DNA from 2 places in the Pullulanibacillus sp. KACC 23026 genome. Region 2 is predicted to be linked to the other one. Evidence: a T-box and tRNA genes for the amino acid it is inferred to sense, from the RefSeq annotation. Region 2 holds a T-box; the other holds one or more tRNA genes.
The links. The T-box of region 2 lies ahead of pheS (phenylalanine--tRNA ligase subunit alpha). A T-box ahead of a tRNA ligase gene usually reads a tRNA of that ligase, here a tRNA-Phe.
Positions count from the first base shown of each region.

Region 1: it encodes a tRNA-Phe, which carries the amino acid that the T-box ahead of pheS (phenylalanine--tRNA ligase subunit alpha) is inferred to sense. The anticodon was not compared.

Region 1 is NZ_CP119107.1:23,184-38,602, reverse strand. It holds gene PU629_RS00195 (two-component system regulatory protein YycI) at 1-145, opposite strand, end outside; gene PU629_RS00190 (YycH family regulatory protein) at 142-1,470, opposite strand; gene walK (cell wall metabolism sensor histidine kinase WalK) at 1,467-3,281, opposite strand; gene yycF (response regulator YycF) at 3,290-3,994, opposite strand; gene PU629_RS22450 (M23 family metallopeptidase) at 4,426-4,578, opposite strand; tRNA gene PU629_RS00170 (tRNA-Thr) at 4,855-4,927, opposite strand; tRNA gene PU629_RS00165 (tRNA-Phe) at 4,943-5,018, opposite strand; tRNA gene PU629_RS00160 (tRNA-Met) at 5,442-5,518, opposite strand; gene PU629_RS00155 (adenylosuccinate synthase) at 6,013-7,299, opposite strand; gene dnaB (replicative DNA helicase) at 8,362-9,729, opposite strand; gene rplI (50S ribosomal protein L9) at 9,734-10,177, opposite strand; gene PU629_RS00140 (DHH family phosphoesterase) at 10,174-12,144, opposite strand; gene PU629_RS00135 (YybS family protein) at 12,170-13,114, opposite strand; gene PU629_RS00130 (cation diffusion facilitator family transporter) at 13,525-14,469, shown strand; gene PU629_RS00125 (asparaginase) at 14,700-15,419, opposite strand, start outside.
Region 2 is NZ_CP119107.1:1,370,773-1,386,191, reverse strand. It holds gene polX (DNA polymerase/3'-5' exonuclease PolX) at 16-1,737, opposite strand; gene PU629_RS06080 (CvpA family protein) at 1,847-2,500, opposite strand; gene rnhC (ribonuclease HIII) at 2,553-3,518, shown strand; gene hmpA (NO-inducible flavohemoprotein) at 3,685-4,905, opposite strand; gene PU629_RS06065 (RrF2 family transcriptional regulator) at 5,087-5,524, shown strand; gene PU629_RS06060 (hypothetical protein) at 6,078-6,569, opposite strand; gene PU629_RS06055 (TIGR04104 family putative zinc finger protein) at 6,700-6,993, opposite strand; gene pheT (phenylalanine--tRNA ligase subunit beta) at 8,073-10,496, opposite strand; gene pheS (phenylalanine--tRNA ligase subunit alpha) at 10,526-11,563, opposite strand; T-box leader at 11,638-11,865, opposite strand; gene PU629_RS06040 (TrmH family RNA methyltransferase) at 11,931-12,686, opposite strand; gene sspI (small acid-soluble spore protein SspI) at 12,798-13,001, shown strand; gene PU629_RS06030 (M42 family metallopeptidase) at 13,150-14,235, opposite strand; gene PU629_RS06025 (dUTP diphosphatase) at 14,359-14,853, opposite strand; gene PU629_RS06020 (DUF1294 domain-containing protein) at 14,872-15,144, opposite strand.

The sequences.
Region 1 (15,419 bases), 1.3 Mb from region 2:
TTTTAATATACTGGCTAAATGAGCTTTGAGTACTGTTCTCTTGATTCTGTGCACCTTTTTGACGGCTAATCAACTGGTAAGTTAGAAAAATATCGAGCAAGAGGAAGCAAATAATGAAAATGGTTTTAGTTTTACTCCAATTCATGTGCCTCCTCCTTTATCTTCTTCAATACTATTACTGTATTTATTAAGAAAATCAGTGACCGAATACCAGGTACCATCCTTCTTAAAGAACCATCCAGGTGTATAAGTAATGGAAGCTTCATCCTGGTCAAGCGTCATTTCATATCCCAATCTAAAATCAGAGATAGACGATAAATTAAAAGCTCCCGTTTTTTTCAAAAGCTCTATACTATCCATAGGCGTTGTAACTTCTTTTGGATAAGAAGGTTTGTAACTCACCCCAACCGTTATAAGGGTCCGATCAAACTTTATGAGTTCCCCCTCATTCCAAACAAGGGATATCTGAGACTCATAATCATACGGATAAGCGTCCATAGAATAGACCGGCAGCCCATTTTCGGTAAGGCGGAAAACAACCTGTGATTGTCCTTTGGCCGGATAGCTTGTATAGTCATCAATGTTAAAGGAATTGGTCCAGCCTTTATGTCCATTGATAAATTTATAACTTTGTAAGATCGGATCACCGTTTGAGCCTGAACCGCTCGAGACCGTATAATATTGCATGACTAGTTTTTGATGGCTCGAAAGCTGACTGACCCCGTCTGAATAAGTGTTTCCACTATAAATAACCTGACGCGGATTGCTAAACAAAATCGTTTTAAACGCATCGAAACCAACTAACGAATATAAATGACTTTCTACTGACACCGTTTTTATCGGTTCGTTAGGGAGATAAACTTCTCGATCTTTCAGTCGCTTCTTAGTATAACTTAGCCAATTACTAGAATCCTTGACGCTCTTGTCATATTTATCAAAAACAGAAAGATCCCCTTTTGCATAGAATTTTGGTGTTCCGTTTTGATCCATGAAAACGACATAAGTTGTATCTTTGCTATTCTTTGCTTGATAAAGCTGAACTCGATCGATTAGCCAATCCTGACTTAATGTCGAGGCATTGGTTGAATTCAACTGAAAAAGGTCTTTTATAATGGTCGTTGAAATAGGTGTAGGAAAAAAAAGATCATACACATTCCCTGTGGGCTTTGGCATCTCAAGGTTGGGCTGAATGCTTAAGTGAGCGTCTGTCAACAGCTTGTAGAGACTATTGACCCCATTGCCAAGCATTCCTACCAGATCTTTGGGTTGATCAGCAGGGTAACGAACAATTTGATAGGGCCGAATTACGTCACTAATCGGTTTAGCTGAGGCAATATTACTAATTTTAGTCGGCTCACTTGGATTAGTTGGCGCATAATCGCCTTGGTAAGACCAAATACACCAAGTTAAGGTGAGGCTGACAACAACGAGTAAAAAAAGAGCAATTGACTTGACAATCTCACGTCTCAAACTCCATCACCTCTTCTCGATAATGGCAGCGTAAAGGAAATGGTTGTCCCTTTCGTCCACTCACTCTCTGCCCAAATATCCCCGCTATGCGCGTTGACTATTTCCTTGGCAATAGCGAGTCCTAAACCAGTCCCTCCCAATTTTCGAGATCGAGCACGGTCCACCCGATAAAAGCGGTCAAAAATTCGAGAAACATTCTCCTCAGGAATTCCAACGCCCTCATCTTTGATACTTACCACCAAATGCTGCCCCTTTGTAACGACTCTAAAAGTAATAGAACCGCCTTCTGGGGAGTATTTAATAGCGTTCGAAATAACATTGTCAATCACTTGAGTCATCTTGTCAGGGTCAATCGAGACATAAACAGCCCGTTTTGGCAGTTTTCGAATGAACTCAATGGACTGGGTTTTTGAAAACTCAAATCGGTCAATGATCGCTTGGAAAAAGGTAATAAAATTGGTTCTTTCCTTCTTTATCGATTCATCACGTGAATCCAGCTTGGACAACTGCAGCAAATCACGTACCAACCGGATCATCCGGTCGGTTTCAGTTTGGGCGACCCCAAGGAATTTCTCTGCCAAAGCACGATCATCCAGTGCCCCATCTAATAAAGCCTCTAAATAGCTTTTCATCGTCGTCAGTGGGGTGCGGAGTTCATGCGAGACATTTGCAACAAAATCTCGCCGCTCTTCTTCTATCTGCTCTTGTTCGGTTACATCGTGAAGCACCGCAATCAGACCATTATTGCCTTCATTCTTAACAACTGAAAAATTCACCCGAACCATAAGCTGTTGAAAGTCGGTGCTAAAATCAAGGATCAGTGATTCCTTCATATTATAAAGGTCTTCCAACGAATACTCGTCTTCGATCTTTAAAATTTTGAGGACAGATTCACCAAGGGCATTCTGCCGGTAGACTCGAATCAGTTGCTCAGCACGGTTATTCATTAGGATGACGTGGCCGTAATAGTCCGTTGCCACCACCCCATCCGTCATAAAGGCAAGAATGGACCGAAGCTTCCTTCGCTCCGCTTCCGTCGTGGCATTGGCTTCTTGAAGGCGTTCCGTCATGTTATTAAAAGACTGAGCTAACTGCCCTATTTCATCATCCTCATAATCCATCACACGCCTGGAAAAATCCCCCTGTGACACAGCAAGGGCCTGGCGCTTCATCAACGCAAGCGGCCGCGTAATCGTTCGAGCTAGATACCACCCTAAAACAGCTGTTACCAGTAGCGCAATACCTGTTGCCGTTGCGAGGATCTGGTTAATCCCGCGTAAATTATCGTAAACAGAATCCAAGGACTTTTCCATAAAAAGCAGACCCTGCTTATCACCTCCAATTTTTATTGGAATCGTGGCATCCATCACGCGGGTTTTTGTATCTTTATTATAAAGAGTCTGACGCTTATAGCCATTAGAGTTCATAAGATCCGCTAGAATTTGATCATTAGTGGTTCTCTTTCCAACAATGGATTGGTCTTGGCTAGTGGTCCCCAAAATGGTTCCATTGTTATCAATGACCTGGACATCTACCATATCCCGAACTTCATTTAACTGATCTTGAATACTGTTGATGAGTGCCTTTTGATCGGTTGTATTTTTTTGATTCACTTCTTTAATCGCTTCACTAATGTTATAAGAAAGCAGATTCGCTTGATTTTCCATTGATTTATCAAAGGTTTCAAGCGAATTATGCTCTAATCGATCTGTAAAATACACGCCAATTAACTGCATAGCAAGTAAAATTAATAGCGTATAAATGAGTACAACTTTAAACTGTATGGATTTAAAAAATCCTACTTTATTCATTCAAACGTCTACTCCTGATCTGGATTTTTCAAATAATAGCCGACGCCTCTTCGCGTGATAATCCAAGAAGGCCGACTCGGATTATCTTCCACCTTTTCGCGCAACCTGCGAACGGTGACGTCAACAGTCCTTACATCTCCAAAATAATCATAGCCCCATACAGTCTGCAAAAGATGCTCACGGGTCATTACCTGTCCAAGATGCTTGGCTAAGTAATGAATCAATTCAAACTCTCTGTGAGTCAGCTCAATTTCTTCCCCGCGTTTAGTGACTTTATAAGCGTCTGGATGGATGACCAAACTGCCAATCACTAGTTCATTACCTGGCTCTTCCTCTTTTGGGGCCTCTTGACTATGACGACGAAGGTTAGCTTTTACACGCGCAATCAGCTCTCGATTGCTAAAAGGCTTTGTCACATAGTCATCCGCACCCATTTCAAGTCCCAATACTTTATCTATTTCTGTATCCTTTGCTGTTAACATAATAATTGGCATGTCATACTTCTTTCGGATTTCACGGCATACTTCCATTCCATCTCGTATTGGCAGCATAACATCGAGCAAAACCATATCAGGACGTTCTTCTTCTACTTTTTGCAAAGCCTCGTCACCGTCATAAGCGCAAACGACCTCATAGCCTTCTTTTTTGAGATTAAACTCCAAAATATCAGCGATTGGCTGCTCATCATCGACAACTAGAATCTTCTTGTCCATCTCGTTCTCCTCCTAGATCATTTAGATCCCATTCAACCTCATTTTATAGAACGACAAATAAGATTAATTAAATTTATATCTATTTAACACGTTTTTTAATACCTTATAATAACACCTTTTTAATTTTAAAACACACGTTAGTTTATTTTATCATATCCGGAGAATGAAAGAAATCCAACGACATTTTTGAAAAACTTATCCTACACTTAAGGACTGCTGATGTGACGTTTCAAGAAAGTCTCAAACAGAGGGGGTCGCCAAGTCCTAGCGAGCCTCTTACTTGAATACTTTCATGATTTCCGCATCTTGCGCGCCTTAATTTTTAGATTTACAAAAAAGAGCAACCTCAAAAAGGGCTGCTCTTTTTTGTAAGGCTATATAAGATTTATCCATGGACGAACTGAGTAGGATTTTTTAAATGACCGTTTTTTTTAAACCTCAAAGTGTAAGTGAACACCGGTTGCGTCACCGGTTTCACCCATTACACCCATTTTTTGTCCTTTTCTGACCACTTGTCCTGGTCGAACATCAATTTGAAAAAGACAATTGTAAGTTGTTTCGAAACCATTGTTGTGATCGATCACAATGCGATTTCCCTATCCACCATTATCCCAACCGGCCCTTTTAACTACATTATTATCAGCGGCTAAGATTGAATGATCCGATACCCCAGCACTATCCATCCCTTTATGAAAGGTCCCCACCTTGATCCATATGGACTCGTAATAACACCACCGACAGCCGGCCATTGGATATCCCCTGTTCCTCGCGAAGATACCACTTTGGTTGAAATTAAGGGGAAGTTGGGCGAAAAAAGCCATCAAAAAAAGACATGGAATCGATCCATGTCTTTTAAGAGATGCCGGCCAGAGGACTTGAACCCCCAACCTACTGATTACAAGTCAGTTGCTCTACCAATTGAGCTAGGCCGGCAAAATATAAAATTAATGGTGGCTCGAGACGGAATCGAACCGCCGACACGAGGATTTTCAGTCCTCTGCTCTACCGACTGAGCTATCGAGCCTAAATAGGTATTAGGCGTCGGTTTGACCTTTCTAACTCTGTAAAATTTACTGATTCAATAGACGGGTAAATTTTACAACTCGCTGCTTTAAGCTTTTGTACTTTTAATCCTGTTTAAAATCACTTAGTAGTTTGGAGTGATTTTAAACAACTCTTAGCTTATGCAAAGAGGTAATGCTCGTTGCTCTACCGACTGAGCTATCGAGCCTAAATAGGTATTAGGCGTCGGTTTGACCTTTCTAACTCTGTAAAATTTACTGATTCAATAGACGGGTAAATTTTACAACTCGCTGCTTACTTAAAATTTGTTATCTCTATCTAAAATTACTTTTAACTTGTAACAAGTTTAGACAACTTTTAGCGTGCGTTTTTCTATGTATGTTAAAGTGCTGTTAAATGCTTGTTCTATGTTAGAAAAATAAATTGGTTGCGGGGGCAGGATTTGAACCTACGACCTTCGGGTTATGAGCCCGACGAGCTACCAGACTGCTCCACCCCGCGATAATATAAAAGGATGTATTTGTATGTGTCGCTTGACTAATTAAATCCTGTTTAAAATCACTTATCAATTTATGGTGATTTTAAACAACTCGCTGCTTACTCAGGAGAAGCAAATGCTCGTTGCTCCACCCCGCGATAATATAAAAGGATGTATTTGTATGTGTCGCTTGACTAATTAAATCCTGTTTAAAATCACTTATCAATTTATGGTGATTTTAAACAACTCGCTGCTTACTCAGGAGAAGCAAATGCTCGTTGCTCCACCCCGCGATAATATAAAAGTTCAATGCGACAACAAAATTAATATTACCATGTTATTTTTATTATTGCAAGCCTTTTTGAAAATATATTTACATTCAAGTTAAAAAATGGCTTTCCATTTGCTTGTATACTTATTATGTCTTAAAAGGTAGTCGCCTATTCAATAAATTTAAATTTGTTACATATAAGGGTGTGTAACGGGACTCCATGTCCGTTACACATCCCATTAAAAATTAAGCAAAAACAGGACGGACGAGGTTGGTTTGCTCACGGCCAGGTCCTACTGAAAAGATAGAGATAGGAACGCCTGTTAATTGAGACACGCGCTCTAAATAATGCCGCGCATTTTCAGGCAGTTGATCAAGGGATCGAACGCCTGTGATGTCTTCTTTCCATCCCGGTAATTCCTCATAAACCGGCTCACACTCAGCCAAAATTTTGAGACTGGCCGGATAATGCTCGATGACCTCACCATTATATTTGTAGGCAACACAAATCTTCACGGTATCAAGCCCTGTCAACACATCCAAACAATTTAGCGAGAGATCTGTCATCCCGCTGACCCGTTTAGCATGTCGGACAACAACACTATCGTACCAGCCAACTCGGCGCGGTCTTCCAGTTGTCGTACCGTACTCATGACCCACTTCACGAATCTGATCACCAATTTCGTCATGAAGCTCTGTAGGGAATGGCCCGTCCCCGACACGTGTCGTATAGGCTTTGGTTACTCCGATGACATGACCAATTTTCGTCGGTCCAACACCTGAACCAATGGTCACACCGCCAGCAACAGGGTTAGAGGAAGTGACAAAAGGATAAGTCCCTTGATCAATGTCTAACATGACGCCTTGTGCGCCTTCAAACAAGACCCGTTTTCCAAGATCTAATGCCTCATTGAGGACAACAGAGGTATCACTTACATATGGAGCGATGATTCTGCCGTATTCCAAGTATTCATCATAGAAGTCTTCCAGATTAAACCCTTCAACCTCATAAACCTTTTCAAACAAGCGGTTCTTCTCAGACAAATTCTGTGTTAATTTCTCCTTAAAGGTATCCGGTTCCAAAAGGTCAGCCATTCGAATGCCTACGCGTGCCGCTTTATCCATGTAGGCAGGACCAATTCCTTTTTTCGTCGTTCCTATTTTATTGGCCCCTTTTCTTTCCTCTTCAATCGCATCTAATTTTAAGTGATAGGGCAAAATAACATGAGCGCGATTACTGATGCGCAAATTATCTGTAGACACACCGTTTTCATGTAAGTAATTAAGTTCTTCAACAAGAGATTTAGGATTAACAACCATTCCATTTCCTATGACACAAATCTTATCCGAATAAAAAATGCCTGAAGGAATTAAATGAAGCTTATATTTTTTTCCGCCAAATACAATCGTATGTCCAGCATTATCCCCGCCTTGATAACGGGCAACAACTTCTGAGTTACCAGACAAATAATCCGTAATCTTACCTTTTCCTTCATCGCCCCACTGAGCACCCACAACAACAACAGATGACATAGTTGGCCTCCCTGTTCTCTTCAATTTGTTAACTTAATCTGAGTCAATAATCCTTTATCAGTGTATCAGCACGTCGAACAAACGTCAATCAAAAAAACGAACAATTAAACAACCACACTATAACATTGTTCGCTTTTTCACTCAGACGATTCTCCCCTCATATTATGCACCATTAACAAGGAAAAACGCACTAAATACTTGTTTTTCAGCGACCCATCCGTCTAGCAGATCTGCCCTTTGAAAGTACGTTGATACTTAAGTCTCACCCTTCAACCTTATTTAAAAATTTTCTGATCATATAAAAAAACAGCCCCCCATTCTTTAACGGGTTTACTTGTGAGATGCAAAACGCTAATTATCACCTTAAATCACCCTACTATTCACAATAAAATCACAGAAAAAAAAGACTAGTAAACGTCAAAACAACCGAATCTTTTGAGATTCGGTTGTTTTATTTTCATAAAAGGCAATCGATTACCTATTTCATTAAATGGCTAGAGCGAACTTTCTAAATAAGCGGAGAAATTCCTCTTATTTAGAAATCGACATTAAAAATAGCTAAAATAGACGGAGAAATTCCGACTATTGGCTCGAAAAATATGAAAATGGATCATTTCTTTTGGTTTAAACGGAAAAACTCCGCTTATTTACGACGAACTGAACGCTACTTTGGTTGATAACGGAAAAATCTCCGCTTATTTCAACGATCACAGGTGACTCTAAAATTTCTTGTTCAGTCCGTTTTTTACTTTAAGAACAATTCGATAATCTAACTTTTATTTTAGCATATAGATCCAAATGACTTAGTAATCAACCTACCTTTCACTTGCTCAATCACCGGTTAATTCACACACCGCCAATAATTATTTCCACCCATGTAAATTAAACTGTGATTTACGGATGAAATGGTCAATAAACATTGATATTACAATAAAAATCGCACGGTGAATGACTACGTGAAAAGCCGTGCGATTTACCTTGATAGTTAATTGTTTGCACCTCTGAAGTGAACCCGTTACCCATTCTTTAGGAAGGCTGTTTTTAATGTAAGTTCACTCAAGCTTAAGCGCCTGGTGGCATATTCCGCTCATCATGGCGTCGGTCCAAGTTCACAAACTTATTATATTCTTTGACAAAGGCGAGTTCGACTGTTCCAACAGGACCATTACGTTGCTTGGCAATAATGATCTCAATGATGTTCTGTTTCTCAGATTCTTTGTCATAATAATCATCACGATAAAGAAAGGCAACAATATCCGCATCTTGCTCAATACTACCGCTCTCTCGAATATCTGACATCATCGGGCGTTTGTCTTGGCGTGACTCAACGCCCCGTGAAAGCTGAGAAAGGGCAATAACTGGGACATTTAATTCACGCGCAAGGGCTTTTAAAGTTCGAGAGATTTCTGAGACCTCTTGCTGACGGTTCTCACTTCCCCTAGAAGAACTCCCTTGGATTAACTGCAAGTAATCGATCAAAATCATTCCGAGGCCGCGTTCTTGTTGAAGACGACGGCATTTTGCACGGATTTCATTAACACGAATCCCTGGTGTATCATCAATGTAAATCCCGGCATTAGAAAGACTTCCCATTGCCATTGTGAGCTTTTGCCAATCCGCTTCTTCCAAACGTCCTGTTCTCAGCCTTTGGGCATCAATATTTCCCTCAGCACAAAGCATACGCATAACAAGCTGCTGAGCACCCATCTCGAGACTGAAAATCGCCACATTTTCATTGGCCTTGATTGCCACATTTTGAGCAATATTTAATGCAAAAGCCGTTTTACCAACAGAAGGACGAGCGGCAACAATAATTAAATCATTTCTTTGAAAGCCTGCTGTCATACGATCGAGTTCAATAAAACCTGTTGGGATCCCGGTTACATCACCTTTGCGATTATTTAAAAGTTCAATATTATCATAGGTTTCAACTAAGACATCTTTGATCGATTGAAAAGCGGTTGACCGTTTCTTTTGTGACACTTCCAAGATTGTTTTTTCCGCATCATCTAAAATAGATTCGACTTCGTCTTCTCTCTGATAACCATCTGAAACAATCTGGGTAGCCGTTCGAATTAAACGTCTTAGTATCGCCTTCTCTTCTACAATGTGACTATAGTATTCAATATTAGCAGCCGTTGGAGCTGAATTGGCCAATTCTGTTAGGTAGCTGAGTCCACCGACCTCATCAAGCTGTTTTCGGTCTCGTAATTCCGCTGTTAAAGTGATGACATCTACGGGCTCTCCCCGTTCAGAAAGATCGAGCATGACACTATAAATTCGTTGGTGTGCGGATCGGTAGAAGTCTTCTGGTGTCAAGACCTCCGATGCCGTTACAATGCTGTTAGGTTCTAGAAATATAGCCCCAAGGACCGCTTGCTCGGCCTCTATATTACTTGGAGGGGTTCGATCCGTAAATAAATCACTCATTGGTTTATTGCTCCTTCACCTGCACTTTTAAGGTTGCCGTGACTTTAGGATGTAGTTTAATTGGCACATTCGTATAACCCAATGTCCGAATAGGCTCATTTAATTCAAGCTTACGTTTGTCCACTTTGATTTTATCTTTTTTAAGTGCCTCTGCGATCTGTTTACTAGTAATGGATCCAAAAAGGCGACCGCCCTCACCCGCTTTTGCCAAGAGGGTGACTTCTGTATTTTCAAGGGTTTCTTTAAGCGCGAGCGCTTCTTCATATTCCTTCTCGGCTTGTTTTTCTTCGCCCTTTTTCTTTAGTTCTAACTGCTTAAGATTCCCCTTATTAGCTTCAACGACTAAATTCCGAGGTATTAAATAGTTACGGGCATAACCTTCCGAAACCTCTTTTACCTCACCCTGTTTTCCTTTTCCCTTAACATCTTGTAGAAAGATAACTTTCATGCGTCTTCTCCTCCTTCAAAATATGAATCGATGACATCTATTAAAGTATTCTTTGCTTCTTCAATTGTACACGCTATTTGGGTTGCAGCATTAGTTAAATGCCCGCCGCCGCCCATTTCTTCCATCAAGATTTGGACATTAATTTCTCCAAGTGAGCGGGCACTGATACCAACTCGGTTGTCCGGCCTTACTGCAATCACAAATGCGGCTTTTATTCCATTCATGGTAAGGAGTGTGTCCGCCGTCTGGGCTAATAACACTTGATCATACGTTTTGTTTTCCTGCCCCACTGCAATGGCCAAATGCTCGCGATATAGAATCGTACTGCGTATGAGTTCGGCTCGATCATTGAATTGATTAATATCTTCTCGCAGCAGTTTTTGAACCAATATTGTATCGGCGCCATGAGCCCTTAAATACGATGCCGCATCAAACGTTCTGGATCCCGTTCTAAGGGTAAAGTTCTTTGTATCAACTGTAATCCCTGCAAGCATCGCTGTCGCTTCAATAATATCTAAATGAAATTTCTTAGGCTGATATTCAAGGAGTTCTGTAACAAGTTCTACTGTTGACGATGCATAAGGCTCCATATATACAAGCACAGGGTCCTTAATAAAGTCCTCACTGCGGCGATGGTGATCAATGACCACTACCCGGTCCGTTTTGCTAAGAAGACGTTGATCCACAACCAGGCTAGGCTTATGTGTATCCACAACAACGACTAATGTATTAGCTGTGAGTGACTCATAAGCGACATCAGGCGTTACGACCTGTGACCAGATCCGCTCGCTTTCTTGAAGCTTTTCAATAAGGCGAATGACACCAGGACCATAGTCATTTGGATCGATTACAATCGAGCCTTTTGCCTCGTTAGCCTCAACGATTTTGAGAATACCAATACCCGCACCGATTGCATCCATATCAGGCTGTTGATGCCCCATAACAAACACTTGATCACTCTCATGGATCAACTCAGACAAGGCCTGTGAGATAACACGTGCCCGCACTCTAGTTCGTTTTTCAACTGGATTGGACTTTCCACCATAAAATTGAACCTTACCTGATGGAAACTTAATCGCCACTTGATCACCGCCTCGCCCTAAGGCAAGATCCAGAGCCGACTGTGTGAGTTGACCCAATTCGAGCAGATCGGTTGCCCCTGCGCCAACACCTATACTAAGTGTCAGAGGGATCGTCTCTTTTGCGGTGACCTCTCTTGCACGGTCTAAGATATCAAAACGTGTTTTTTCTAATTCCTTCAAAATATCCTCATTCAGAACCGCAAAAAAACGATCTGATGAGAATCGTTTAAAATAGATCCCGTGTTCAAGGCTCCATTGTTTAATAATGTTTGTCACTTCATTGTTAAGCTTACTGCGAATCTGATCGTCTAACCCTTGAGTGACCTCATCATAATTATCTAAATAAATGATACCAAATACAGTTTTTTCGGCCTGATAACGCCCTTTAATTTCTTCAGCTTCAGTAATGTCAAAGAAATACAGCAATCGCTCCTCACGATGCGGCATCACTCGATAACGGCGGCGATTAATCACCAATATTTCTTCTTTCCGATCACTTTTAATGAAAGGAATGAGGGTATCTGAAATAAGATTGAGCGACTGAGAAATTAAGGACTTTTCTCCGGTTATCGAGACAAGATAGTGGTTCATCCATTCTATAACCTGTTGATCACTATATAATAAAATACCTATTGGCATCTCAAGAAGAGCTTCTTCTCCGACTTTTTTCACTCGATGGGACAGAGTGGATACATAGGCTTCAAGGTCTTGCTTCTCTCTATTTTTATATACATTAGCCAAATAAGCAGACACGATGAAGACAACCAATCCAACGATTCCCAAAATCCAATTGAATAGGCACGTCCATAGTATATAAAAAATGCTAATCGCCGTAATAGCCATTATCGGGAAACTTTGCCAACCTGGTTTCCTGTCATTTGACATACCTTCAGCTCCCAAGCTCCTATATTTATCTACTCTTGATTCGAGACCTGAAGTCGAATCCTAAGTCAATTATACCTAATATGAGAACAATATAAAGGACTGGAGGAATAAGAATAGAAAAAACAGTTATCAAATTTGGAAATAATAACCCTTGTTTCCTCTGATAAAAAAAGTAATAAATAAAGGCTAATCCCTGAATCACCATGATAATCTCTAGAATATAAAAGATATTATAGAAAACCATTGATCCTGTAGAACCCCATTTATCTCCAACCCAATACATTAAAATAAGATCTCCGAGATAGTACCAGACCAGTTGACGCTGAAACCGCCATTCTCGAAATGGCTGCCACTTTGGAAATGGGACTCTTAATCGTTTAAGGACAGCACCGGATAAAATTTCAATAATTAACGCATACATCGCAGAAATGGCAACTAGCAACGCCGGAGCAAGCTGCGACATATTCTTGGCTTGAGCACGCATGGCTTCAAATTGCTTCATCGCATCCTTATTGCCCTGTAAATAAGGGCTCATTTTCAAGGTAAGGTCGATACTCTTTAAAATCTGATTGGTTATCCAGTTAATAGGATTAATATGAAAAAGGAACGCACAAATCCCATAAGCAATTAGTAATACTACTATATTGGAACATGTTCCCGCAATCAAGAGTTGAATGGCGGAGCATTTTCGCTTTAAAAGCTCTCCCATCACCAGTCCTATGAGAAGAAAAAAGACCGCAACACATGCCCTTAATAGGTCCGTTACCAAGATGGTAATAATAAAACAAGACAAGAACACAATGAGTCCTGACTTATATCCTTGTTTAGAAGTGAAATACATGATCGGAATAGGCAGAAGAAATATACTGATGATCCCAATGATTGGAACATAAGAGGTAAGCAATAAAATAATGACAAATAAAACCGTCGAGGCTGCCCCTTCTGTGATCATTCTTGTTCGATTGGCCAACACTCTCACCTGCTTTTACAATTTATCCGTTCTCTAACTAAAAATGACTTGTCTCTCTATTCTAGTTGTTTCCTGTTCATAGAGCAATTGTATTAAAATTTTAGGATCCATTTGCACCCTATTTTTTAAATGAATTCTGAATGAAAAATCAGCCTGAATGCCGTTATGACGATCAACACACTTAATTAGGGTAAAATTTTAAATCTTTGCACCAACATAGTTTCCCACTTCAAACGTCATTTAAGGTATAATTGGATAGGAATATTGGCATTATAGGAACACTTATTATTAAGTATACATGTGGAGTTTAAGTTACATTTGATTTCACTTGCACAATCACATTTACGACCCTATATTCCTTGGGTCGTTTTTATTTGCTCGAACCCATACTCAGCCTGAGGTGATCATAGATGGCTAAACAAGCTCCCTCCACTTGGCTCACAGCTTGGATTGGACTAATCAGCAATTTTATCCTGACTGCACTCAAAATTATCGTGGGTGTCTTATTTAATAGTACAGCCTTATTAGCCGATGGGATTCATAATGGCGGTGATGTCATCGCGTCAATTGCTACACTGGGATCCATGAAAGTGGCAAGCCTGCCCGCTGACAAAGACCACCCTTATGGTCATGGAAAAGCTGAGGATATTGGCACCGTCGTGGTAGCTATCGTATTAGGGTTTGCCGGGGTCTATCTCATTTATGAATCGGTTCACGCCCTCTTTCTAGCCCCACACCAAGCAACTATTTGGTCACTTGGTGCGGCACTTGTTTCTCTAATTTGGAAACAAATTCTATACTCTTACACGATCAGCGTCGGTCGAAAAATGAGAAGCAAAAGCTTGATGGCAACAGCTTATGACCACTTAGCCGATGTGTGGGCATCCCTTGCCGCAGTCGTCGGGATCGGCGTTGCTTGGATTGGACAGCTTTTTTCAATCCCTTTTACAGAGTACGGTGATCCTTTTGCTGGCATCGTCGTTTCACTGTTAATCTTAAAAGTAGCCTTTGAAATGGGAAATAAGGCGATACAGGTTTTGATGGAAAGCAGTGTATCCGATGAGGTTAAACAGGGCTATCAAACCATTATATGCTCTCTGCCGCAAGTAAAACGGATAGACCGGCTGCGCGCCCGCGAACACGGTAACTATATTTTAATCGACATTCGGATCAGCATTCCAGGAACGCTCACAATCCAAGAGGGGCATGATATTACCCGCTATATCCGCGATACCATAATGGAGACTTATCCAGATGTGGAAGAGGTTTTAATCCATTTAAATCCTTGGTATGCTGAAGACCAACAACCACCTGATAAATCTGTACCCCCTTCGAAGGAAAATGAAGGATCCTGAGCCAATATATTTAAATTTCCATATTCTTTGACCCTGCTGACTATATAAAAAAATCGCCCTTTTTGGTGAAAAGCACAACCAAGCTGGCGCGATTTTTTTTATGATGCATGGCTCAAATGCCCTTATCACCAGGGTATCTAGAGTTGACTGCTCTTAGAAACTCCCCTAGTCTCATGGGCATGGCCCCTATTTTTTTAATCATCAGACATTGATCTTCTTAAGGGATGTGCCTATTTGTTCTTTTTCAATTCAAAATTAGTTTTAATGACGCCAATTTTGTCCTTTCTCATGTTCAGAACAGGAGGCGTAACGTATTGTTCAAGACTTGCAAATTCCTTCTCTGTCCCTATCTTCAATTGTCTAAGGACCTCCATAGCTACAGCACTGGTCGCTCTGGCCCCGCCATCCTCGATTTTTATGGCAATCCCAAGCCCTGTTTCTCGATCGCCAATACATTGAACAGCTTCTGCGCCTGCTTTTGAAACCAATCTTCCCTTATAAACCTTCATTAAGTCCGTATCAAAGCGATCGGTTCCACCAACCATCTCCGGAAAACTTACCATAGCTTCAGCGATGACTGAAAGTGTTCTTCTATGAGGAAAATCGTTGTTATTTAATGAAGCTAATCGTGCGAAACCAAGCGCGATGTTTTTTATTGGCAATTGATGAACCGGCACGCCGCATCCATCTACGCTCAAGCCAATCTCCTCAACAGGGAATTCACAAACCGCAGAAATGGCGGTCAAAATCCGCTTTTGAACCGGGTGGCTAATCTCTCTATACGTTTCTATATCTTCGTTCATCTTAACTGCCGTTGCAAGCATTCCAGAATGCTTCCCTGAACAATTACTAAAAACCGGCGTTAATTCTTTCCCGCTTCTAATTAGTTCATTATAGCTTTCTATATCCCTAGGAATATGTGTTCCGCATTGCAAAGCATTCTCTTCCAA
Region 2 (15,419 bases):
CCTGATGAACTAGTCTTATCTTTTTTTATCCCTTAAAAAGGATTGAAAGGCCTCTAGTGAATAAGTATTTATCACCTGCTCTTTTGTTAGCCATGCCTTTCGAGCGGCCTTAACACCTATTGACATATCGTCCAACATATCGAGTGAATGGGCATCTGTATTAATACAAAATCGAATGCCTTTTTCCTTTGCCTTCATAAGCCATTCGGCTGAAAGGTCTAAGCGGTGCGGATTCGCATTTAATTCTAAAGCTGTTCCCGTTTCTGAAGCAAGTTCAAAGAGCTGCTCCTGATTCACAGCATAGCCCTCTCGTTTGCCAATAATCCGTCCAGTTGGGTGGGCAATGAGACGAACTTTCGGGTGACGCATGGCGTTCTCAAGGCGTTTCATAATCACCGATTCGCTTTGGGAAAAGGAAGAATGAATCGCTGCAATGACAAAGTCCAATTCTTCTAAAATGTCATCCGCATAATCAAGACGGCCGTCTGGTAAAATATCCATTTCAACACCACTGAATAGATGAATTTTACCTTGATATTTTTCATTTAATGCCTGAATCTGTTTGATTTGTTCTCTCAAGCGTTCTTCAGTTAAGCCATTTGCGACTTTAAGTGACTTGGAATGGTCGGTAATGACTATATAGGAGTAACCCTTTCGAATCGCGCCCTCCACCATTTCTTCCAGTGAATAAGCCCCATCACTCCAAGTCGTATGCATGTGAAGGTCTCCGTTAATGTGGGACTCTTCGATTAGATTTAGTTCTGCCACCGTTCTTGCTTGCTCCAGCTCATCGTTTCCTTCGCGACATTCAGGAGGAATATAAGCCAAATCGAAGTGACGAAAAAAAGAAGTCTCATCTTTAAAAGTTAAAAGGGTTTCGTTCTCCTGCAGCACGCCATATTCACTAATTTTCTCCCCTCTTGATTTGGCTAATTGTCTCATGAGAACATTATGTTCCTTAGAACCCGTAAAATGATGAAGCGCTGTTGCAAAGCTTTTGGGCTCTACGAAGCGAAAATCAACACCGACCTGATAGTCACATTTAAGCTGAATCGACATTTTCGTGTTCCCATGACCGACCACTTCCTTAACAGCAAGCTCTCGTAACAGCGATTCAGACACCCGTTCAGGTTCTAGCGTCGCAATCACATAATCTAAGTCCTTCATGGTTTCCCGAAGACGTCTAAGCGAACCAGCTCTAGAATACTGCTCGATTTCAGGTAGTGCAGAAAGAACCTGCTCAATTTGCTGAGCAAGCGGCAGCATATAAGAAAGTGGAAGGCGATCAGGTCTCTCGGTCGCTTGCAATATGGCTTTTAATAGCTTCTCCTCGGATTTATCACCAAATCCATCCAGTGTGCGAAGTTGTTCTTCTTCACATGCCTTTTTTAATGAGGTCATATCCGTTATGCCCAATTCTTGATAGAGCTTAGCTATCTTTTTGGCTCCAAGTCCGGGCAGTTTTAGAAGCGTAAGAAGTCCTTCCGGCAGCTCGTGTCGCAGCTCGTTTAATAGCTCTGACTCCCCTGTTTCGATGAGCTCTGAAATGACAGAAGCTGTCCCTTTTCCAATCCCTTTGATCTCATTTAAATGGTCAATCTGATCAAGGCTCCGTTCATCCGTCTCTAGTGCTCTGGCAGCCCGCCTGTACGCGGCGATCTTAAAAGGGTTTTCATTCTTAAATTCAAGATAGATCGCAATCGTTTCCAGAGAGTGAATGATTTGTTTCTTATTCATCTCATCCCTCCTTAATTTATCGTCATACATATGAAAAGCCTGGTTTCCCAGGCTCTAAACACAGCTCAATCATTTCTTTTGCAGCCAAATCAACTCGTTATTATAAACATTAGGTCAGCGGGTTAGCTCCCGTATATTGGAACCAAAGATGCTGAATGGTTTGTGAAAAACCAGGTGTATGCTGGACCATAAAAAGCGCCACTGAAGAGCTATGGACATATTGGTCAATATGAAAATAAGGCATTAAAGCCCCTATGTACAACAGAACAAAAAGAACTAAGTACACTTCAACAAACCCAAACAAAGCTCCTAATAGGCGATTAATGGATCTAAGAATAGGAAGATCAGCCAGAAAATCAAGCATCGATCCAAGAATCTGCCAAACAATCTTCACGACAATAAAAATGATCGTAAAAGCGACCGCATGGTAAAAGGACATTTCAAGATTTAAATTTTTTATTGTACTAAAAAAAGAGTTGGCAGCAGAATCCTGTGAATAAGGGATCCAAAATTGAAGTTTTGGAGCAAGTTGACCTGCATAGTTATAGGCAATCACATAAGCCGCAACGAAGCCAGTAAAATGAACCAATTGGAGGATCAATCCTCTTCGCGCGCCAATAGCAAAGCCAACAACAAGCAAGATAAGTATAATTAAATTAACCACGACTACTGCCTCGACTTTCTCAAGTAATTTAACTTTTCTAAGTTCAGGTTTCTTACTAACAATCCCCCTAATCATACCAAAAGGGAGCGATTTGGACAACGAGGCTTTCTAAACCCATTTCAGTTATAATAAGTGAGAAGGAGTTGGTCAAATGGGACAAACAGTTCTCCAAGTTAATTCGGCCCTCATGGAAAAAATGAAAAATGCCTACATAAAGGATGCTGACGCCACACTGCCGCCTGGGAGTGTCTTTCGAGCTAAGCGCCAAGACTGCACGATAACCGGCTACCGTTCTGGAAAAGTTCTGTTTCAAGGGAAATCAGCGGAACAGGAAGCTCAGAAATGGGGAGGGCAAAAAGAAGGACCCTCTCCTGCCTCAACATCTAAGAAATGGAAGGGTTCTACAAGTAAAAAGTCAGTTGAATCCCATGACTTTCTCCCACCAAACACAATTGAGGAGCTTGCGATTATCGGTTCGGACGAGGTCGGAACAGGTGATTTCTTTGGTCCAATGACCGTTGCCGCCTGCTACGTATCACCCGCACACTACGCTACGTTAAAGAAATTAGGGGTCCGAGATTCAAAAAATTTAACCGATACTCAAATCTCTGCCATTGCCAAATCCCTAATAAACGAAATGGCGTATAGCTTACTCATATTACCTAACGAAAAATACAATCAGCTGCGTGAACAAGGGATGACGCAAATTGGAATGAAAGCCCTCCTTCATCAACAAGCCCAACTAAAGCTTCGTGATAAAATCACGGAAGCCCCATTAGATGGCTATCTTGTCGACCAATTTGCCACCCCCGACCTTTATTTCAAATCTTTAAAGGAGAAGAGACGACCTCTTGACCGGCCTATTTATTTTAAAACAAAAGGGGAATCGGTTCATCTTTCAGTTGCGGCAGCCTCTATCATTGCCCGCTATGCCTTTATAAAAGAAATGGATAAACTATCAGAAGAATGCGGAATGACCTTGCCAAAAGGAGCAGGCGCTCATGTTGACGAAGCAGGGGCAAGGCTCATCAAGCTTAAAGGGGAAGACTACTTATCAAAAGTCGCTAAGCTCCATTTCAGCAATGCCGACCGAGCAAGAGCCCTTGCTAAAAGATGAGGGGACAGTCCCCATTTCAAGGTCTTTCACCAACAAGAAGTTGAAAAGTCCTTGCTCCTCAAGGGGTTGCAAGCAGCGAGCACTGTCCCCACATGCTTTAAATCATTAAAGCGCCCATCGCTGTTTTTTGAGTAAACTAAAAGGAGAGGGGACTGTCCCCTCTCCTTTAGTTTGCTATTAATTGCGAAGTCGGTCCGAAGAATTCAAAGTGCAAAGAGGCTTCAGGCACGCCCCAATTTAATAGGTCATTATATATCAGCTTCATAAATGGCTCTGGGCCGCAGAAGTAAAACTCTGCATCCTTGGATGGAAGAATCCCTTTCAACCAATCCATATCCAGTCGTCCTTCTTTATCGTATGCTTGCTCACGTTGATCTTCTAGGGTTGGGTTCTCATAGATCGTATAAAGTGTTAAATTTGGATTCTCTTTTGCCATGGTCTGCATTTCATCTTTTAGAGCATGAGCCCGTCCATTGATTGCTGCATGAATCCAAGTGATTGGCTGCTCTCCCCCTTTTTCATGCCAAGTTTTCACCATACTTGTGACTGGGGTGAGACCAACACCGCCGCTTAAGATCACAATCGGCTTTTTATTATCAAGTTCGAGTGTAAATTTCCCCTGAGGAGCACTTACAAGCAATCGCTGTCCTTCTTCGATCTCATCATGAAGATAATTGGAGACAATCCCCTCTGGTAAGGCATGTCGTCCTTCCTCTTTTTTCACACTAATTCGGTAAAAGTCAGATGTATAAGCATCCGAAAGACTATATTGGCGGATATGGGTGTGCGATTCCCCTTCTGGCTTCACCTTAACACTTATATATTGTCCTGGAGAATAGACAGGGACTTGTTGCCCGTCTGCTGGTTTCAAATAGAAAGAGGTAATCCCATCGGACTCTTGTATTTTATTAGCAACAACAAACTCTTTATACCCATCCCAAGCTCCCTTTTGCAGATTAGCCTCTCGCATTTGTGTTTCGATATCGATAAATAACTGAGCAATCACACCGTAGGCTTCAGCCCAAGCATTAAGGATCGTATCCGTTGCTGCGTCACCCAAAATATCTTTGATTGCTCCAAGTAATTGTTCACCAACAATTGGATACTGGTCTGGGCGGATGCCAATAGAGACATGCTTATGAGCCACAACCAAGGCCTCTTCACTCAAATCATTCAATCGATCAATATGCTTGGCCGCTTGATAGACCATGTTAGCAAGTGCTTGTTGCTGACTTGATTTCCTTTGATTGGTCTGATTAAATATATTCTTTAATTCAGGATAGTTTTCAAAGAGTCTTTGATAAAACCTTTTCGTAATATCTTGGCCATACTTTTCTAGCACTGGTACAGTTGATTTAATAATTGAAATCGTTTCTTGACTTAACATGGATATCCCTCCTGATTTCGTCTAAGATAACTATACCTCTAAAAGATGTATTTTAAATACATCTTTTATGACAAAGCCTTGACCATCTTATGACAAAACGGTTAACAAAGAATGGGAAAATAGAGCTATAATAGAGATTCCGTTATACTTAAGATAGGTAGGAATAAGGAGCTGAAAAGACATGAAGCTTACCCAATACACGGATTATTCATTAAGAGTCCTCCTTTTTCTTGGTGCTCTGGATAAAGGAGAGCTAGTTCAAATACAAGACGTTGCTTCGATTTACCATCTTTCGAAAAATCATTTGACAAAAGTGGTCCATCATCTCGGCAAATTAGACTTAATTGAAACCATTCGCGGCCGCGGTGGAGGCATTCGTCTCAAACAAGACCCGGAACAAATTAATATTGGCTGGGTGGTCAGACAAACAGAAGAAGATTTCCACATCGTAGAGTGCTTTGCCCATAAGGATAACGCCTGTCGAATCAGTTCGATTTGTTTGCTAAAAGGCATCCTGCATGAAGCATTGGATGCTTATCTAAACGTGTTAGACCGCTATACCTTAAAAGACATTTTAGCTAATAAACAAGCTCTGCAGCCTTTGCTTTTTCAGGGTTAAAAAGCGACTGTCTCGTTGGACTAACAGATTGGAATCTTGGGAACACTCGAGGAGTTAGCCGTAACGAGGCTTCGTTATTCCTCTCTAAACGGGCCCTTTGTGAAGTTCGGCGTAACCAGAATTCACTAATATTCAAAAAACAGTCCAAATTGACCCTCATCCTCGAAAATAGCGTTTCGCCGTTACCTCTATTCTTCAAATTGGCCTCAAAATCAATAAATAGAGAATGCTCGTTACACTAAAAATAGTTAGGCGTAACGAGCATTCTTTATACTCAATTCTAAGAGTTTCTTTTCATCATCACGTATCTAGACAATATACCCGCAAGTATATAGACTATAAAAAGCTCCCAGTCAACGTGCTTAAACAATATAAATCCTAATATTCCAAAAATAGAGCACGAAATAATAGCTCCAATAAGGAATTGTAAAATCTCTTTCATTAGTTTTGAAGTCATCCATGTCCCCCTCCTTAGCTTCTTCCATTGACCGTTAGCAATCAGAAAAGGTGCGGAAATTTTAAACTATTCTTCAATAGCTTCCGTTCAATAAACTTATAAATCCTGACCGTTCGTATTATCCGAGATAAAATACTTCATTTCAATTTTTTCAAGTAAGTACATTATGAATAAAATCAACCAAGCCCAAACTTTAACACTGATACTGGCATCCCATAACACGGTTAAAACAACTAAACCTAATAAAAAAACAATGGAAATAATCCTTGATAGACTGGAATTTGGTTTTCGTGGTCTCTTTGGTATTAGTAATCCGAAGATGAAAAATACAACAAAAGAGATCATTGCGCCTGTTTTGTCGCTATCCACTAGGTAGATTAAACAACTAGTCAGTGCCGAATATAAAAAGGTGAAAATTAATTTCCTCAAAAAGGGTTCTCTGTTCCCCTCTTTTGCCTCTGAACTATAATCCCCGTCGTTTTTTTCAACTACTCTTTTTATTAACAAGTATAAGACGTATATGATAATAATAACTACCATAGCAAAGAACAAAAAGTTACTTAGTACAATTTGTGCCATTCCTCCCATCGCATAACTCCCTCTTTCTTATGATTAATGACTTTTTTCAATCCTGGAACCGTTACTTGTTATAAACGACGGCAAAAACCTTGTTCAACACAAGCTAGGTTAGCGTTAACTGATTAAGAGTTTCTTTATATCATTCAGGAAATTCCTCTTTGTTACTTAAAGTTGTCAGAAACGGTTGCGTTAAGAAACCTATCACAATAATAATCGCAGAGACAATAATTCCTATAACTGTTGGCAAACTGAACAAAGAAATAACAATAAGTACAATTGGAATCATTAACCCGTACCAAGTCATACGTTGAGAAGATTTAAAAGACGTATACTGGATTTCCCCGCAATAAGGACATGCCTTTTTCTTCTTGAATGTCCTTTGAATTGTATCTGCCCAAGTCCATTTATGGTGACATTTCTTACAAGTTGGCATTTACATACCCCCAAACTAGGTTCTTAGACTCTAATATAAGTTTAACATTTATAACTTTAACATTAAATTCCAAAACCACTAGAAAAATCAGATAATGGATACACGATTGGAATTGGGTTCACTTCAGAGGTGCAAACCATTAACTATCAAGATAAATCGCACGTGCGACGTTTATTGTAATATCAATGTTTATTGACCATTTCAAATCACAGTTTAATTTACATGGGTGAAAATAATTATTGGCGGTGTGTGAATTAACCAGTGATTGAGCAAGGAAAGGCAGGGTGATTACCAAGGCATTTGGATATATAGGTTAAAATAAAAGTTAGATTATCGAAGACTTTGTTAAAAAATGGTTCTTAAAGTAAAAAATGGACTGTCATGGTTAACAAGAAATTTTAGAGTCACCTGTGATCGTTGAAATAAGCGGAGATTTTTCCGTTATCAACCAAAGTAGCGTTCAGTTCGTCGTAAATAAGCGGAGTTTTTCCGTTTAAACAAAAAGAAATGACCCATTTTCATGTTTCTCGAGTCAATAGTCGGAATTTTTCCGTCTATTTTAGCTATTTTGGATGTTGATTTCTAAATAAGCGGAATTTCTCCGCTTATTTAGAAAGTTCGCTTTAGCCATTTAATGAAAGAGGTAATCGATTGCCTTTTATGAAAATAAAACAAATAAGAAGCGTAGTCAAAATACGGAGACTCCTGCGGGACAGCACGTGTCCGAAGACCCCGCAAGCAAGCTTTTCCTTGCTGAGGAGGCTTGGGCCATGTCCGCGGAAAGCGGCGGATTTTGACTAGCGTTTCATAAAGGACTTAACTTATAAATGAAAAACCGCCCCCCTCACTTTAAAAGGTGTGAATAAGTTCGGTTTTTTCTATTCGCAAACTACTTCTGTCCCAGCCTCTAGCACGCCGATTCGCACAAAGATCATAATGTTTGACCCGATGCCAATTAGCTAAAAAGTTAATCCAAAAAAAAAAAAAAAGAAGGATGCTAATCGGTGTCCCGAAAAGCATCCCCCATACTGTTAGTTTAAGTTGTCTCTCCCAAAATCGAACCTAATACTGTGGGAGTTTTAACCTCTTAAAGTGGCTCCAAATGCTTGGTAAACCGCTTGAAGAACTTTCTCATGAACCGCTGTGACTTCTTCGTCTGTCAAAGTTTTTTCTGGGTTGTAGTATCTCAAAGAGTAGGCAAGTGATTTCTTCCCTGGTTCCAAATGCTCACCCTTATACAGATCGAATAAGGTCGCTTCTTTTAACAGGTCTCCTCCAGCATTCAGGATCGTTTCGCGAAGGACTCCCGCTTGCACCGATTCCTCGACAACTAGCGCAATATCCCGAGTGATAGATGGATAACGCGGTAGGCTGACAAAGGTTAGCGGCTCGAGTTCCGCCTCCAACAAGGCCGTTAGATCACATTCGTACACGACTGTATCGTTTAAGTCCCATTCAGACTGAAGCTCTGGGTGAACTTGTCCAATGATCCCAATCGCTGTCTCTCCAAGCAGAATAGAGGCCGTTCTTCCAGGATGCAGACCTTTATGCTCAGTTGGTTGATAAGCGATCTGTGAAGCGACACCGAGTCTCTCAAACAGCCCATCTAAAACCCCTTTTGCCACATAAAAATCAACCTTTTGACTCGGTCCTTGCCAGCCGCCTTGCTCCCAAATACCTGTTAAGGCACCGGAGAGATACTCTCTTTCGTCAGGCAAGTTGGCCTCTCCTTCATTTTTAATGAAGACATGGCCCATTTCATATAAGAATACGTTTGGCATTTGTCGATTTAAATGATAGGTGACCGCCTGTAAGAGCTCTGGGAGGAGGCTTTTGCGCAGAACATTGCGATCCTCTGACATCGGCATAGCAAGTCGAACCGCCGCCACGCCTTCGCCTTTTAAAGGAGCGATCATCTCTAAACGCTCTTCAGATGTCAAGGAATAGGTAACCGCTTGGCTCAAACCTGCTCCAGTCATGTATCGTTCAACCTGACGTCTTTTGACTTGGTAAGGATTTAATCCCGCTTCTGCTGAAGTGCCTTTTGGCAAGGTTGCCGGGACGTGGTCATAGCCATAAATCCGACCAACCTCTTCCACCAAATCTTCAGGAATGATGACATCCGGACGACGAGCCGGGACTTCAACGGACAACAATTCGCCGTTAAGAGTGACCCCAAAGCCTAAGCGTTTTAACACGGAAACGATCACATCCGTCTCTAGGTCCGTACCAAGAACTTGATTAATTTTTTGCACAGGGAGCTCAATTCGTGTTGGCGGTACTTCTACATCGCCTTCATGAACCACACCTTTTAAAACCGTACCATTTGCATACAGGGACATGAGCTCCGCCGCACGATTAGCCGCCGGTACGGCTCGATTGCGGTCGATCCCTTTTTCATAACGGGAGCTGGCATCGGTACGAAGCTGCAAGCGTGTTGAGGTTTTGCGGATTGTGCGTGAATCAAAAATGGCGGACTCCAACAGAATCGTTTCCGTATTCGGTTTCACTTCAGAATTGGCTCCACCCATGACACCTGCAAGCCCCATCGGCCGTTCTCCGTTGGTTATTAAAAGGTCATATTCTTCAAGATCACGTTCTTGGTCATCTAAGGTGACCATCTTTTCATTTGGCTGAGCCTTTCGAACGACGACCTCATCGGTTCCAAAATCGCGAAAATCAAACGCATGAAGCGGTTGGCCATACTCGAGCATGACATAGTTTGTAATATCAACGACATTGCTTATTGGACGAATTCCGCAAGCGATCAACCGGTTTTGCAGCCAACGCGGAGATGGACCAATCTTAACCCCTTCAATCATTCGGACACTGTAGAACGGAACCCCATCCTTCGCGTCGACGTTTACACGAATTTTCTCATGCGCAGAAACGTCACTTTCTTTTACAATTGGCTCTGGAATGTGAACAGGTCGGTCAAGAATGGCTCCAACTTCATAGGCCACCCCGATCATATTCATACAATGGGCACTGTTAGGTAAAATATCAAGTTCTAAAACAGCATCGTCTAAGTTCAAGTAAGGAAGAGCATCTTCTCCAACAATCGCTTCTTCATCTAAGACATAAATGCCATTCGCGTATTCTTTTGGTACGAGCTTCTGATCAACACCCAGTTCACCGAGCGAACAAATCATACCATTGGATTCTTCTCCGCGCAGCTTCGCTTTTTTTATTTTAAAATGGCCTGGCAGAACCGCCCCTGCTCTAGCAACTGCGACTGTCTGGCCTGCCGCTACATTCGGCGCCCCACAAATAATTTGAACCGTCTCGCTCCCCAAATTAACTTGACAAACATTTAGCTTATCCGCATTAGGATGGAGAGTGCAGCTTTCCACGTAACCGACGACTACTCCTTTAATGCCCTCACCTAAATAATGAACATGCTCGACTTCAATGCCCGCTTTAGTAATAAGATCCGCTAATTTTTCTGGGGATATATCGGTTAAATCAACATAATCCTTGAGCCAATTATAAGATACTTGCATCTATTCTCCTCCTCTTACTTCAGTCACCTTTAGGATAAACGTGAAAACTGCTTCAAAAAGCGCTCATCATTTGTATAAAAATGACGGATATCATCAATTCCGTACTTTAACATAGCAATTCGTTCAGGACCCATTCCAAAGGCAAATCCTGTGTACACGTCTGGATCAAATCCTGACATACGAAGTACGTTAGGATGCACCATGCCTGCGCCGAGAATCTCAATCCATCCTGTGTGCTTACATACCGAACATCCATCGCCGCCGCAGTGGAAACAAGAAATGTCCATTTCAACAGACGGCTCTGTAAATGGGAAGAAGCTTGGACGCAAACGAATGCGGCGATCTTCACCAAACATTTTCTGAGCAAACACGGTTAAAGTTCCTTTTAAATCACTAAGCGTCACATTCTTATCTACATAAAGACCTTCAATTTGCATAAATTGATGAGAGTGAGTCGCATCGTCGTTATCTCGTCTGTAGACCTTACCCGGGCAAATAATTTTAACGGGACCCTTTCCTTGATGCCGCTCCATCGTCCTCGCTTGCACAGGAGACGTGTGCGTTCTAAGCAAGAGCTCTTCAGTAATATAAAAAGAGTCCTGCATGTCGCGAGCTGGATGATTCTTCGGCAGATTCAGTGCTTCGAAATTATAATAATCCTGCTCGACTTCTGGACCTTCAGCAACCGCATAGCCCATGCTGATAAATAGATCTTCAATCTCTTCAATGACAAGACGAAGAGGATGGCGGGACCCTTGGCGCACAGCGCGGCCAGGAAGGGTGACGTCGAGCGTTTCCTTTTGCAGCTTTTGTCGGACTTTCTCTTCTTCTAGACGCGTTTCCTTCTCATCAATCGTGCTTTGAATCGCTTCACGGACTTCATTGGCAAGTTGTCCAATCACAGGTCTTTCTTCTGCAGAAAGCTTACCCATCCCTCGCAAAATATCTGTTAGAGAACCCTTTTTACCAAGGTATTTAACTTTGGCTGCTTGAAGCGATTGAAGATCCTGGGCTGCTTCTATAACCTCTAAGGCTTCTTGTTTTAGTTGAACTAATTCATCCTTCACACTAATGACCTCCTCTTAATTGCCTAACAGCTGCTCTCCATTTCTCAAGAGAGAACGACAAAAACCCCGTCCATACAAGGGACGGGGTTTCCGCGGTACCACCCAACTTAACAGGCATGCCTGTTCGCTTTCTAGAGATAACGGCGCTTGCCGGTGCTTTCTTTTCCATAAAAAAACTGGTAATCAAAAGACTGCTCTGGAGTGAATTCCTTGCTTCGACACATAGTGCGCTCTCAGTCTCCGGCGCATCCTCCCTGGCTGTTCGAATGGGTGCAAGTACTACTTTCCTTCATCGCTTTGAATTCTATTTAATTCATCTAAAAAGAAGTATAAAGAATGTTCGTCAGATATGCAAGTGGGTAAGTGACTAGATCCCTCTCGCCCAATACATTAAAATGCCCGCTGCGACTGCCACATTTAAAGATTCAGCTTGTCCATATATAGGCAGTTTGACTTGATAATCAGCCATTTCCAAAAGACGGCTTTGGACACCTGCCCCCTCATTCCCAACAAGAAGTGCCATATTCCCGTCTTTCTTTGGCGATGCGTCAAGAATCGATTCACCCTCAAGCGAGGTTCCCACCACTTGAATGCCCTGCTGTTTCAGCTCTAATATCACGTCACTGAGGTCCGCTGAAAAGAGGTGTATATGAAAATGAGAACCTTGTGCAGATCTTAATGTTTTGGCGTTATAGGCATCTACTGTTCCTTTACCGAGGACAACATAATCAAAACCCGCCGCATCAGCAGTTCGAATCATTGTCCCTAAATTACCGGGGTCCTGGACGGCATCGATTAATAAAAACCGGCCTGATTCCCATGTTACCGTCTTCTTTTCTAATTGAACAACCGCCAGTATTCCCTGCGGTGTTTCCGTTGTAACAAGGGAATTAAATAAAGCTTCACTAAGCTCAAATAAAGGCGGCTTATCCCTTGTTTCCTCATAAGGCTTCGGCATGCCTTCCTTGATAAGGACAGCGACGACCTGATTGGTTTTAAGTGCTTCTTCAACAAGGTGAGGGCCTTCGATCAAAAATTGTCCTGCTCGGTCACGCCATTTTTTTTGCTCAAGCTTATGCCATTCTTTATAAGTGGCATTTTGTGCGGATTCAATACGTTTCATGTCTTTCTCCTTTATGTACCCAAAACCTCGGGAATGAACTTAATCTCATTGTTACATAATATTATCATTTTTACTCATACTAAAGCTAAAAGTAAAGGAGGGTATTTTAAAATGGACATCAATATTCGTCGAGCGGTCCTTCATAATTTGCATAATAATGATAAGTCACAATTACGTGATACCATCGTGGATGCGATTCAGGACGGGCAAGAAAAAATGCTTCCCGGTCTTGGCGTACTGATGGAAGTCATTTGGCAGCAATCCGATGAAGCGACGCGTGACATCTTAATTAACAACCTCGCAAAAGGGGTTTAATCCTTGTCCAAATAACCTTTTTTTACTTTTTAATGAACATCGAAAAAGGAATCTCTTCAGATTCCTTTTTCTTTTGAAGTTCCAGATATTTCAGCCTGCCCCGGATTCGAAAACAAGGCACTCACAGCTGGTGAGCGCCTTGTTTTTATTAATCGAGCGTGATCGCTTGAACTTTTTCTTTGTCCAGTTCTTTGATGCAGGCAACGATCAATTTGACTGCATTCTCGTAATCGTCACGGTGGATGATGGAAGCCGCCGTATGCAAGTAACGTGTTGCAATCGTTATCGAAAGCGATGGAACCCCTTTACCAGTCAAATGAATCTTACCTGAATCGGTTCCGCCGCCAGGAACGGCATCAAACTGATAAGGAATGCCTAGTTTATCCGCAACACCTGTGACAAAATCACGAACGCCTTTATGAGCCACCATAGATGCATCATAAATAATGATTTGCGGCCCTTTACCTAACTCGGATAGGGCTTCTTTCTCTGTAATTCCTGGTGTATCACCTGGGATACCTGTATCAACAGTTAAGGCGATATCAGGCTGAATGACATGGGCGGCTGTTGTCGCTCCTCTAAGCCCAACTTCCTCTTGTACAGTACCTACGCCATAGACACGGTTCGGATGCGCTTCATTTTTAAGCTGCTTAAGAACATCTATCGCAATCGCACAACCAATCCGGTTGTCCAATGCTTTTGCCAATAAGTATTTTGGATTTTTCATCACGGTAAAGTCACAGACAGGCACGACCATGTCACCAGGACGGACGCCAAAGGACTGGGCTTCTTCCTTACTCTCAGCCCCTATGTCAATAAACATATCCTTAATTTCAAAAGGTTTTTTCCGAGCATCCGCATCTAAAATGTGCGGCGGCTTCGAGCCGATCACTCCTGGAACCTCTCCGCTATTCGTCACAACGGTTACACGCTGTGCGAGCATCACTTGGCTCCACCAGCCACCAACTGTTTGAAAGCGCAAAAAGCCCTTTTCGTCAATCTGGGTGACCATAAAACCAACTTCATCTAAGTGGCCAGCGACCATGATTTTCGGACCATCTGCTTCACCCACTTTTTCGGCGATCAAGCTTCCAAGGCCATCATACTGAATTTGGTCAGCAAACGGTTCTATGTATGTTTTCATGACTTGACGAGGTTCAGCTTCGTTCCCCGGAATTCCTTTTGCATCTGTTAAATCTTTAAGCATTTGAAGTGATTGATCGAGTTCAACCATGGTGCTTTCATCCTTCCAAGTTTCGGATTTTTTAAATACCACCTAAATTATACAAAATGTTTAGATAAGCCTCAATTAATTCGGACTTCGAAATAAAAAAATACCCCTTCACAATAAGGCTGATTAATAATTTTGATCCTGCCTTTCATGATTAATCGCATTTTTGCGATGATAAGCCTCTACAATGCCCTCATTAGAAAAGCCAAGCTGGTTGCCTAAAAGAAGGAAGGCTTCAAAAAGCTTTACATAGTTTAACTCGGTCCGGGCTTGATTAAACGCCTCAATGTTTGAAAAGACCGAAAGAAAATGAACAGTTAGCGCCTTTTCTTCTGCCTGCTCCTGTGGTGAAAGCTGAACCCCTTCATAGCCATGATCCAAGCCTATTGATAAAATAAAATGAAGGCCATCGACATATTCTTCTAAAATGATAGAGGATTCAGAGGGTCCTTTAAAGCTCCAGAATTTAAAGCAGCGTGTTTCATTGGCAAGTTCACCTAATTCAACTAGAAGCGCTAATAATTTATCCTCCGCGAACACTTTTCCTTCAAGCTGGTGTTTTTCAACAATTCGTTGATCTAACATTCGTTGTGTATCAAATAAAGGCTGTAATTGTAACATCTTAATCTTCGCTCCTTATCACTTAAATGTAATCTCATAATAAATGAACAAAATAAAAGCGGCATGTAGACATGTAAAAAGGGGAAAGCCAAGGCGAAAGTTCAAGTGCTTGGATTTATGACGAAACTTCTCCATTCCAAGCCACAAACCTAATCCAGCACCAAAGAAGGCTAGTTGCCATAATCGCTTTTCAGGGACCCGCCACTCGCCTCTTTTGGCTCTCCCCTTATCAACACCCATTATGGTATAGCCTGCAAGTTGCATGATCACATAATATAAACCAATCAACATAAAGAGCATGCTTGCTTCCTTTCTTCGTACGAGATACCTCTAGTTTACCATGACGATATTAAAAAAAAGAGGGGGATAGACCTCTTTAAAAAGTCGTTCTTTCAGCACGGGTGGGGACAGACCTCCTCAAGCAGTCATCCTTTCAAATGGGTGGGGACAGACCTCTTCAGGCAGTCATCCTTTCAAATGGGTGGGGACAGACCTCCTCAAGAAGTTTTTTCTTTTAGTCGAGGTCTGTCCCCTGCGCTAATAAAACAAAAAGCCGACTCCATAAA